2 regions of the Janibacter sp. FSL W8-0316 genome follow, and region 1 is predicted to be linked to the other one. Evidence: riboswitches for the same ligand, from Rfam matches in the RefSeq annotation. Region 1 holds a riboswitch; the other holds the start of a gene.
What was found. Region 1 has a riboswitch for cobalamin ahead of NYE39_RS12490 (FecCD family ABC transporter permease). Riboswitches for the same ligand answer to the same signal wherever they lie in the genome.
Positions count from the first base shown of each region.

Region 2: it holds a riboswitch for cobalamin, as region 1 does, so the genes downstream of both, cobN (cobaltochelatase subunit CobN) here and NYE39_RS12490 (FecCD family ABC transporter permease) in region 1, are expected to answer to the same signal.

Region 1 covers NZ_JBBOQX010000001.1:2,538,907-2,544,081, forward strand. Annotated here, with positions in the region: gene NYE39_RS12480 (MarP family serine protease) at 1-1,042, shown strand, start outside; gene NYE39_RS12485 (S8 family peptidase) at 1,094-2,788, opposite strand; cobalamin riboswitch at 2,860-3,037, shown strand; gene NYE39_RS12490 (FecCD family ABC transporter permease) at 3,079-4,137, shown strand; gene NYE39_RS12495 (ABC transporter ATP-binding protein) at 4,134-4,934, shown strand; gene NYE39_RS12500 (ABC transporter substrate-binding protein) at 4,931-5,175, shown strand, end outside.
Region 2 covers NZ_JBBOQX010000001.1:3,373,658-3,378,832, forward strand. Annotated here, with positions in the region: gene NYE39_RS16520 (precorrin-2 C(20)-methyltransferase) at 1-1, opposite strand, end outside; gene NYE39_RS16525 (precorrin-8X methylmutase) at 1-666, opposite strand, end outside; gene NYE39_RS16530 (hypothetical protein) at 666-1,841, opposite strand; cobalamin riboswitch at 1,885-2,014, shown strand; gene cobN (cobaltochelatase subunit CobN) at 2,074-5,175, shown strand, end outside.

The sequences.
Region 1 (5,175 bases):
GCTCGACCGGTGGTCGCCGGCCGACGGTGACCCAGCGGCCCGGATCGCCCTCCTCGTCGGCGGTGCCGCCGTCGCGGCGCTGCTCGGCCAGCAGCTCGGGGCCGCGATCGGGGCACGCTGGCGATCGCGGCTCGAGAGCCGGTCGGTGCGCGTGACCGACTCCCTCCTCGGCGCGGCCGGCGCCCTCGTCGTCGGCGCGGGGCTCGTGTGGCTGGCCGCGTCCGCGGTCGTCGGCGGGCTCTCGTCGACGCCGCCGGCCGTCTCCGACTCCCGGGTCCTGCAGGGCATCGACCGCGTGATGCCGGCGTCGGCCGACCGTGCCGTCGCGGGCGCCTACCGCTCGCTCGACAGCGGCCTGCCGCGCGTCTTCGCGGGCGTGGCGCCCGAGGAGATCCGGCCCGTCGACGCCCCGGCCGAGGGGGTGACGCAGGGGCGCGGCATCGAGGCGGCCGGCCAGTCGGTCGTCCGGGTCGCGGGCGGCGCCTGCGGTCGCACCCAGACCGGCAGCGGGTGGGTGGCCGCCGACCAGCGGGTGGTGACCAATGCGCACGTCGTCGCCGGCGTCGACCGACCCCGGGTCCAGGTCGGCGGTACCGGGCGCTCCTATGCCGCGACGACCGTCGCCTTCGACCCCAAGCGCGATGTCGCGGTCCTCGCCGTGCCCGACCTCGAGGCGCCGGCCCTGCCCACCGGCGAGCGGCAGGCCCACGGCGACGACGTCGTCGTCGCCGGGTTCCCGCTCGGCGGCCCCTACGACCTCGAGGCCGGCCGGGTCCGCGACGTCCTGCAGGCCCGCGGGGCCGGCATCGACGGGTCCCTCGGCGTCACCCGCGACATCTACTCGATCAATGCGCAGGTCCAGCAGGGCAACTCGGGTGGCCCGCTCCTGTCCCCGACGGGCCAGGTCGTGGGCACGGTCTTCGCGAAGTCACCCACCGACGAGCGCACCGGATACGTGCTCACCCTCGAGGAGACCCGCCCGGTCGTCGAGGACGGCCTGCGGGCGAGCGCCGAGGTCGGGACGGGCGAGTGCGTGCGCTGAGGCAGCGCTTCGAGACGGTCGCTGCGCGACCTCCTCAGCGACCGGGAGGGGTCAGCGCACCGCCCGGTCGGCGTTGACGACGCCCTCGCCGAAGATACCGTTGCGCTGGTCGTCGCCGACGCAACGCACGCTTCCTTCGTCATCGGGGCAGGGGATCTCGGTGGCGCTCTCGCCGAGCCGCTCGGCCACGTCGTCCGGGGCCATCCGGTCGCCGTGGGCGCTGATGATCAGCGCGGCGACGCCCGAGGCGTGGGGCGAGGCCATCGAGGTGCCCTGGTTCCAGACGTAGAGGCCGCACCGGCCGTCGGGGTCGGGGTCGTTGCCGCTGATCGACTCGGGGCAGCTGCGCACGACGATGTCGGCGCCGGTCTCGGTGACCCGGCCCTCGGCGTCGACGAGGCCCTCGGCCGTGACCACGGAGCGCGAGGCCGCGGAGAGGATGCCGCCGCGGCCCGAGGTCTCCTCGCCGCCGGGGGCGGCGACGTCGACGAGGCCGTCGTCGGGCGTCGAGGTCCAGTTGCTGAAGGTCGAGCGCACATTGCCCTCGTCCACCGAGGCGACCGAGATGACGTGCTCGCCGGCCAGCGGCAGTCGCTCGCAGGTCTTTGGGTCGATGGTCCGGTTGCGCGGGTCGCCGCCGTAGTTGGGGCTCGAGCTGTCGCGGCTCGGGTCGCCCATGTCGGCGCCGTCGTTGCCGGCGGAGGTCACGAGGGTCACGCCGGCCTCGTGGGTGAGGTCGAGCGACCGGTGGACGAGCTCGAGCATGACGTCCTGGAAGGCGGCCTGCTCCGGGCTGTCGCCCGGCGCCCCGCCCTCGCAGGCGTAGAGCCACGGGTCGACGTAGAAGCTCATGTTGACCACGTCGAGCCGCTGGTCGGCGGCGTGGGTCAGGGCGTTGACCGTGGGGCCGAGGAAGAAGAGCCCGGCGTCCTGCCCGGCCCGCAGGTCGACGAGCGTCACGCCCGGGGCCACGCCGGTGACGCCGAGGTCGTTGGCCGCGGCGGCGATCGTGCCGGCCACGTGGGTGCCGTGCCCGCCGTCGTCCTCGCCGACGGGGTCGATGCAGCTCTCGTGCTCGCACTCGCCGTCGATGTCGGGGATGTCGCTGACGAAGCTCTTGGACAGGCCCCTGTCGAGCACGGGCGCCAGGTCGGGGTGGCTGGCGTCGATGCCGGTGTCCATGACCCCGACGCGCACCTCGGGGCGCCCGGGAGTCACCTCGTGGGCGCCGCGCGCATTGACCGCCTCCATGCCCCAAAGCCAGCCGTCGAGGGGGTCGCCACCCTCCGGCACGTCCGGGGGCGAAGGGAGGTCCGCTGCGGGAGTCGTGTCGCCCGGGTCGGGCTCGGCAGGCGGCTCGGGGGTCCAGGAGGCGCTGCGGTCGGTCACCGCGTCGGTGACGCCGTCGACCCCCTTCGCCCGCTCGGCGACGTCGTCGTCCTCGCTGCGCAGGGTCACCATGCCCACCGCGGTGTTGACGGAGGTGAGCGCGAGACCGCCGGCCTCGAGCTCGTCGGCGACCCGGTCGGTGTCGCCCGGGTCCTCGACGAGGACCACCCAGTCGCGGCCCTCGCGCGGCGGGTCGAAGAGCTCGAAGCTCGACTGCGCCGGCGTCGAGCTCGGCCGGCTCGTGGCGCTGCTCGAGGTGGGCGACGAGGTCGCGTCGTCGTCGCCCTCGATGAGCGAGCAGCCGCCCACCGTCAGCGTCAGCGCGACGAGCGCACCCCAGGTCCTGCGTCCGCGCATGGTGGTCCCCTCTGTGCGTGCGGTGTGCCCCGAGTCTAGGAGGCGAAGGGAGGTCGCGGCAGGCGGTGCCGTAGGGTCGGGGGCGAGCCAGACGCACACCAGTGCAGAGGGAACCCGGTGCGAGTCCGGGACTGTCGCGCAGCGGTGAGGGTGACTGGCGGGGTGCGACGCCACTGGGCAACCAGCCCGGGAAGGCGCCCCGTCGGGATGATCCCGAGTCCGAAGACCTGCTGGCTCGTCACATCCGACCGGGCCTCGCGATCAGGCCCCCGATGCATCTGGAGACCCCGGTGTCCCACGACCGTCCCGGCGGACGACGTGTCCCCGCCGTCCCGCTCCTCGTCGCGCTCGTCGTGGCGACGGCGGTGAGCGCGGTGGTCTCGCTCGCCTTCGGCTCCGAGCCGCTCAGCGTCTCCGGCGTCGTCGACGTGCTGCGCGCGCGGCTCGCCGGCGGCCGGGGCGGCGACCCGACCTACGACACGATCGTCTGGGAGCTGCGCGCGCCGCGCGTCATCATGGCCGTCGTCGTCGGCGCGGGGCTGTCCATCGCCGGTGCGTGCATGCAGACGCTCGTGCGCAACCCGCTCGCCGACCCCTACCTGCTCGGGGTCTCCTCGGGCGCCGGCGTCGGCGCCACGCTCGTCATCGTCCTCGGGGTCTTCAGCGGTCTGGGCATCTGGGCGCTGTCCGCCGGCGCCCTCGGCGGCGCGCTGCTCGCGACCGCCCTCGTCTTCGGGATCTCCATGGCCCAGGGCGGGATCACCCCCCTTCGGCTCGTGCTCACGGGAGTGGTCATGTCGGCCGCCTTCTCGTCCGTCTCGAGCTTCCTCGTCTTCTTCAGCGCCGACCCGCGGGCGACCCAGTCGGTGCTCTTCTGGCTGCTCGGCAGCCTCTCCGGCTCGGTGTGGGAGCAGATCCTGCCGTCGGTCATCGTCGTCGTGCTCGCGACGCTCCTGCTCGTCGCGCTGCACTCGTGGCTCGACGCGCTCGCCGCCGGCGCCGACGTGGCCTCGGCGCTCGGCGTGCCGGTCAAGGGCCTGCGCATCGCCCTCTTCGTCCTCGTCTCCGTGCTCGTCGGCGTGCTCGTCGCGGTGTCCGGGGGCATCGGCTTCGTCGGTCTCGTCGTCCCGCACCTGGCCCGGATCGTCGTCGGGGCACGGCACCGCGTCGTCCTGCCGGTCGCCGCGGTCGGTGGCGCCCTCTTCATGCTCTGGGTCGACGTCGCGGCCCGGACCGTCGTGGCGCCCCAGGAGATCCCGCTCAGCGTGGTCACCGGTCTGGTCGGGGCGCCGGTCTTCCTGCTGCTGCTCGGCCGCCGTCACTACACCTACTCGGGAGGCGGCGAATGAGCCACCTGACCTGCCACGGGCTCGCCGCCGCGATCGGCGGGCGCACCATCGTCTCCGACGTCGATCTCGACGTGCCGCGCGGCTCGATGCTCGCGATCGTCGGGCGCAACGGCAGCGGCAAGTCGACGCTCCTGCGGGCCCTCACCGGCCTGCGCCGCCCCGTCGCCGGGACCGTGCAGGTCGACGGTGTCGACATGGCCGACCTGACCCCGCGGCAGCGGGCGACCCGCCTGGCCCACGTCGCGCAGGAGGACGGACCGCCCGAGGACCTCCTCGTCGGCGAGATGGTCGCCATGGGCCGCATCCCCCACCGGCCGCCGTGGGCCCTCGACGCGAAGGGGCAGCGTCACCTCGTCCTCGCCGCCCTCGAGCACGTCGACCTCGCGGACAAGGTCGACCACCCCTGCCAGCACCTGTCCGGTGGCGAGCGCCGCCGGGCGATGCTCGCCCGCGGCATCGCGCAGGGCAGCGACCTGCTCGTCCTCGACGAGCCGACCAACCACCTCGACGTGCACCACCAGATCCAGCTGCTCGAGACGGTGCGCTCGCTCGGGTGCACCGTGATCGCCGCCGTGCACGACCTGCAGCTCGCGGCCGCCCACTTCGACACCGTCGCGGTCCTGCACGACGGCCGCCTGCACGGCGTCGGTCACCCGGCCGACGTGCTCACCCCAGAGGTCCTGCGCGAGGTCTTCGACGTCGAGGCGCGGCACCTCACCGACCCGGCCACCGGTCGGGTCCACCTCGTCGTGGGCGCAGGAGCGCCCGTCCCCGCCCACCAGAAGGCCCACGCATGATCCCCCTTCGCCCTGCCCACGCCACCGTCGCGGTCCTCGCGGCGGGCCTGCTCGCCGCCTGCGGCGGTGACAGCGGCACCGACACCACCGCCGCCGACGGCGAGGTGACGATCTCCAACTGCGACACCGACGTGACCCTCCCTTCGCCTGCGGAGCGGATCTACGTCGGCGGTGACGGCAACCTGCTCGCCATGGTGCTCTCGCTCGGCGCACAGGACCAGGTGGCCGGCGTCAGCGGGCT
Region 2 (5,175 bases), 830 kb from region 1:
TGCCAGCTCGTCCCGGTGGGCGAGGGCGTTGAGCGCGGCAGCGGCCATCGCGGACCCGCCGCGGCGGCCGTGGACGACGAGCCAGGGGACCGGGCCGCCGGGCAGGTCGTGCTCGGCGAGGGCGACCTTGGACTCCGCGGACCCGACGAAGCCGACGGGCATCCCGACGATCGCGGCCGGACACGGGGCGCCGTCGTGGAGCAGCTCGAGCAGGTGGAAGAGGGCGGTCGGCGCATTGCCGATCGCGACGACGGCACCCTCGAGCCGCTCGCCCCAGAGGGAGACGGCGGCGGCCGCGCGGGTCGTGCCCCACTGGGCGGCGAGGTCGGGCACCTGCGGCTCGCGCAGGGTGCAGACCACCTCGTTGTCGACGGGCAGGCGGCGGCGGGTGACGCCCTGCGCGAGCATGTTGCTGTCGGTGAGGATCGGCGCCCCGGCGACGAGCGCAGCGTGGGCGGCAGCGGCGACCTCGGGGTGGCCGGCGATCTCGCTCGTGATGCCGACGTCACCAGCGGCGTGGATGATCCGCACGGCAGCACCGTGGAGGTCGGCGGGCAGACCGCTGAGGTCGGCCTCGTCGCGGATCATCCCGAAGGAGCGGCGGTAGATCTCCTGCCCGTCGGTGACGTAGTCGTACCGGCGAGGCGGTTGGCGAAGGGGGTTCATCAAGCCTTCTCGTGTTGTGCCGCAACGACATCCGCTGCGTTGGTGGGGTTGAGGGCGGTCGCGTGGGCGCGGGCGGGGTGGCCGCACGAGCGCTCGCAGCCGATGACGTGCACGGCCGGTCCGGCGACGTCGACGAAGGGGGCGGCCTCCCTGGCGAGGTCGCGCGTGCGGGTCGTCGTCCGCCCGCACGAGGGGGCTCCGGCGCAGGCGGTGAGGACGGTCCAGGGGGAGTCGGCGGCCGTGGCGAAGCCGGCCGCCGCGAGCTCCTCGGCCCGCCCCGCGGCCCCCGGCACGACGACCGAGCGCCAGGGCGTGACGACGATCCGCTGGTCGAGGTGGGAGGAGCCCTGCGACGACTCTCGAGACCCGGCGACCTCTCGAAGCCCCTCCACCATCGCCGGAGTCAGCAGCCCCAGCGGCACGAGCGCCACGAGGTCGTCCCCCGCCGGCCCCGGCTCAGGTGGGTCGCCCGCCACGACGTCGAAGGGGGAGCCCCCCGGCAGCAGGTCGCCCCGGTCCTCGTCGGGCAGGTCGCGCAGGTTCCACGTGCGGGTGTCGGTCCGGGCGGCGAGGAAGCGCCGGGCGACGTCGAGAGCCGTCGCGGCGGCCCGGGCGCGCGAGACGGTGACTGCGCGACCGTCGGCGACGACCTGTGCGGTGCCTTCGAGGCTCCTTCGTCGCACCTCAGGCAGCGTGGGCTCAGGCAGGGGCGGGGCGATGACCGCGACGTCCCACGGCTCGGCGAGCACGGGCCCGTCGGGGGAGGCGACGGCGAGCAGGAAGCGGCCCGGCAGCTCCGCCAGCCCGGGGTCCGCGAGCAGCTCCTCGTCGAGGGCGGTCACGAGGTCGTCGAGTCCGGCATGTGGATCGCCGACGATGTTGCGCGCCTTGTCGTGCGGCCCGGAGGGGACGAGCCCGAGGTCGTCGATCGCCGTGATGAGCTCGCGAGGGAGCGGGTCGGGCAGGCCGCGCAGCTGCAGGCTGCCGCGCGAGGTGACCGTGATGTCCGGGTTGCCGAACCGGCTTGCGAGAGAAGAGATCTCGAGCAGGCTGGCGGCGTCCACCCGGCCTCCCGGCACCCGCAGGCGCACCATCGCCCCGTCTGCCGAGACGAAGGGGGTGAGCAGCCCCGGGCAGCGGTCGGCCCCGCTGCGGGAGGGCGTCGGTGTGCTCACGGCAGGGCAGCCTACGCGGCGGTGTACTCACAGCGCTGCCGCGCTACTGCGGGCCCCCGGTAGGCTGCCCGCAACCGAGCAGCGCGGAACCCGGTGCAAGTCCGGGACGGTCCCGCCACTGTGAGCGAAGCCCCCTTCGCGAGTCAGACACGCTCTGTCGGCCGGCCTGCACGAGACCGTGCGGGTCCCTCCCTTCGATCGCGGGGCGCGGACCCCCGCCAAGGAGCCAGACGTGACCACCGTCGCCCTGCTGTCCACCTCCGACACCGACCTGCTGAGCGCGCGCAGCGCTGGCGTCGACTACGTCGTCGGCAACCCGGCCCGCCTCACCGACGAGCAGATCGCCGAGCGCGTCGCCGGTGCCGACATCGTCGTCGTGCGCTACCTCGGCTCCCCGCAGGGGCTGTGGGAGGGCTTCGCCGACCTGCGCTCGGCCAGCGCCCCGCTCGTCGTCCTCGGCGGCACCCAGGAGCCCGACGCCGCGCTCATGGAGCTGTCGACGGTCCCGCCCGGCACCGCCGCGGAGGCCCACCGCTACCTGGCCGAAGGGGGACCGGCCAACCTCGCGCAGCTGCACGCCTTCCTCGGCGACACCCTCCTGCTCACCGGCGAGGGCTTCGAGGCGCCGCAGGCGCTGCCCCAGTGGGGCGTCCTCGAGCGCGACGAGCCCGCCGCCCTCGACACCTCCGGCAGCGACACCCGTCGTCCCCGCGTCGGCGTCCTCATCTACCGGGCCCAGTACGCCGCCGGCAACACCGACTACGCGCACGCGCTCGCCGACGCGATCGACGCTGCCGGCGGCCAGGGCGTCGTCATCCACTCCGCCTCGCTGCGCGACGCCCCCGACGGTCTGCTCGAGCACCTCGGCACCCTCGACGCGCTCGTCACGACGGTCCTCGCGGCCGGCGGCACCAAGCCCGCCACCGCCGGCGCCGGCGAGGACGACGAGGCCTGGGACGTGGAGAAGCTCGCCGCCCTCGACATCCCGATCCTCCAGGGCCTGTGCCTCACCTGGGGCCGCGCCGACTGGGAGGAGTCCGACGACGGCATGAGCCCGCTCGACGTCGCGACCCAGGTCGCCGTCCCCGAGTTCGACGGCCGCCTCATCACGGTCGCCTTCTCCTTCAAGGAGTTCGACGACGAGGGCCTGCCGCACTACGTCGCCGACCCCGAGCGCGCCTCCCGCGTCGCCGGCATCGCGGTCAACCACGCGCGCCTGCGCTCGACGCCCGTCGCCGAGCGCAAGATCGCCGTCGTCCTCTCGGCCTACCCGACGAAGCACTCCCGCCTGGGCAATGCCGTCGGCCTCGACACCCCGGTCTCGACGATCCGCCTGCTGCGCGCGATGCGGGAGGCAGGCTACGACCTCGGTGACGGCTTCGTCGGGATGGACCCGCTCCCTCCGGTCGAAGGCGAGGCCGCTGACACGACGTCGGGCAATGCCCTCATCCACGAGCTCATCGCCGCCGGTGGGCAGGACGAGGAGTGGCTCACCCAGGAGCAGGTCGAGGGCGCGCAGGTGCGCATCCCGGCCGCGCGCTACCGGGAGTGGTTCGACGCCTTCCCCACCGACCTGCGCGAGGCGATGACCGAGCACTGGGGCGAGGCGCCCGGCGAGGTCTTCGTGCGGGACGTGGGTCGAGGTGCGACGGAGGAGCCTCGAGAGCAGGAGATCGTCACCGCGGCGCTCGTCCGCGGCAATGTCGCCCTGCTCGTCCAGCCGCCCCGCGGCTTCGGCGAGAACCCCATCGCGATCTACCACGACCCTGACCTGCCGCCGACCCACCACTACCTCGCGACCTATCGCTGGATCGAGGAGGAGTTCGGCGCCCACGCGGTCGTCCACGTCGGCAAGCACGGCAACCTCGAGTGGCTCTCCGGCAAGAACCTCGCGATGTCCGCCTCGTGCGGCACTGACGCTGCCCTGGGCAACCTGCCGCTCGTCTACCCCTTCCTCGTCAACGACCCCGGTGAGGGCACGCAGGCCAAGCGCCGTGCCCACGCGACGATCGTCGACCACCTCGTCCCGCCGATGGCCCGCGCCGAGTCCTACGGCGACATCTCTCGCCTCGAGCAGCTCCTCGACGAGTACGGCAACGTCTCGGTCATGGACCCGGCCAAGGCGCCGGCCCTGCGTGGCGAGATCTGGCAGCTGCTGCACGCCGCGCAGATGCACGTCGACCTCGGGCTGGGCGACGACGTCGACCTCGACGACGCCGACGGCTTCGACGACCTCGTCATGCACGTCGACGGCTGGCTCTGCGAGATCAAGGACGTCCAGATCCGCGACGGCCTCCACGTCCTCGGCCAGGCGCCGCAGGGCGAGGAGCTGGTCAACCTCGTGCTCGCGGTCCTGCGGGCCGCGCAGGTCTTCTCCGGCCAGGTCGGGTCCGTCCCGGGCCTGCGGGCGGCGCTCGGCCTCGCCGAGGACGCCTCGACCACCGAGACCGATGCGGTCGAAGGGAGGGCCCGTCACCTCGTCGAGGCCCTCGCCGCCGCGGACTGGTCCCCTTCTGCCGCAGGCGATCTCGTCGCGCAGCACGAGCCCGATCTCGCCCCGGAGGCGGCCGCGGAGGTCACCCGGGTGCTCGAGTTCGCCGCGACCCAGGTCGTGCCGCGGCTCGCCGCGACCGAGCGCGAGCTGCCGATGGTGCTGCACGCCCTCGACGGCGGCTACGTCCCCGCGGGGCCGAGCGGGTCCCCCCTTCGCGGCCTCGTCAACGTCCTGCCCACGGGGCGCAACTTCTACTCCGTCGACCCCAAGGCGATCCCATCGCGGCTGGCCTACCAGACCGGCACGGCGATGGCCGACTCGCTGCTCGCGCGCTACCGCGAGGAGACCGGCGAGCTGCCGACCTCGGTGGGCCTGTCGATGTGGGGCACGAGCGCGATGCGCACCTCCGGCGACGACATCGGCGAGGTGCTCGCGCTGCTCGGCGTGACCCCGGTGTGGGACGAGCAGTCCCGCCGCGTCACCGGGCTCGAGCCGATCCCGCTCGCCGAGCTCGGCCGCCCGCGCATCGACGTCACCGTGCGCATCTCGGGCTTCTTCCGCGACGCCTTCCCGCACGTCATCGCCCTCATCGACGACGCCGTCGCGCTCGTCGCCGGTCTCGACGAGGCCCCCGAGGACAACCACGTGCGCGCCCACACGGTCGCCGACCTCGCCGAGCACGGTGACGAGCGGCGCTCTCGCACACGGATCTTCGGCTCCAAGCCCGGCTCCTACGGAGCGGGCATCCTCCAGGTCGTCGAGTCGGGCAACTGGCGCAGCGACGACGATCTCGCGCAGGTCTACACCGCGTGGGGCGGCTACGCCTACGGCCGCGACCTC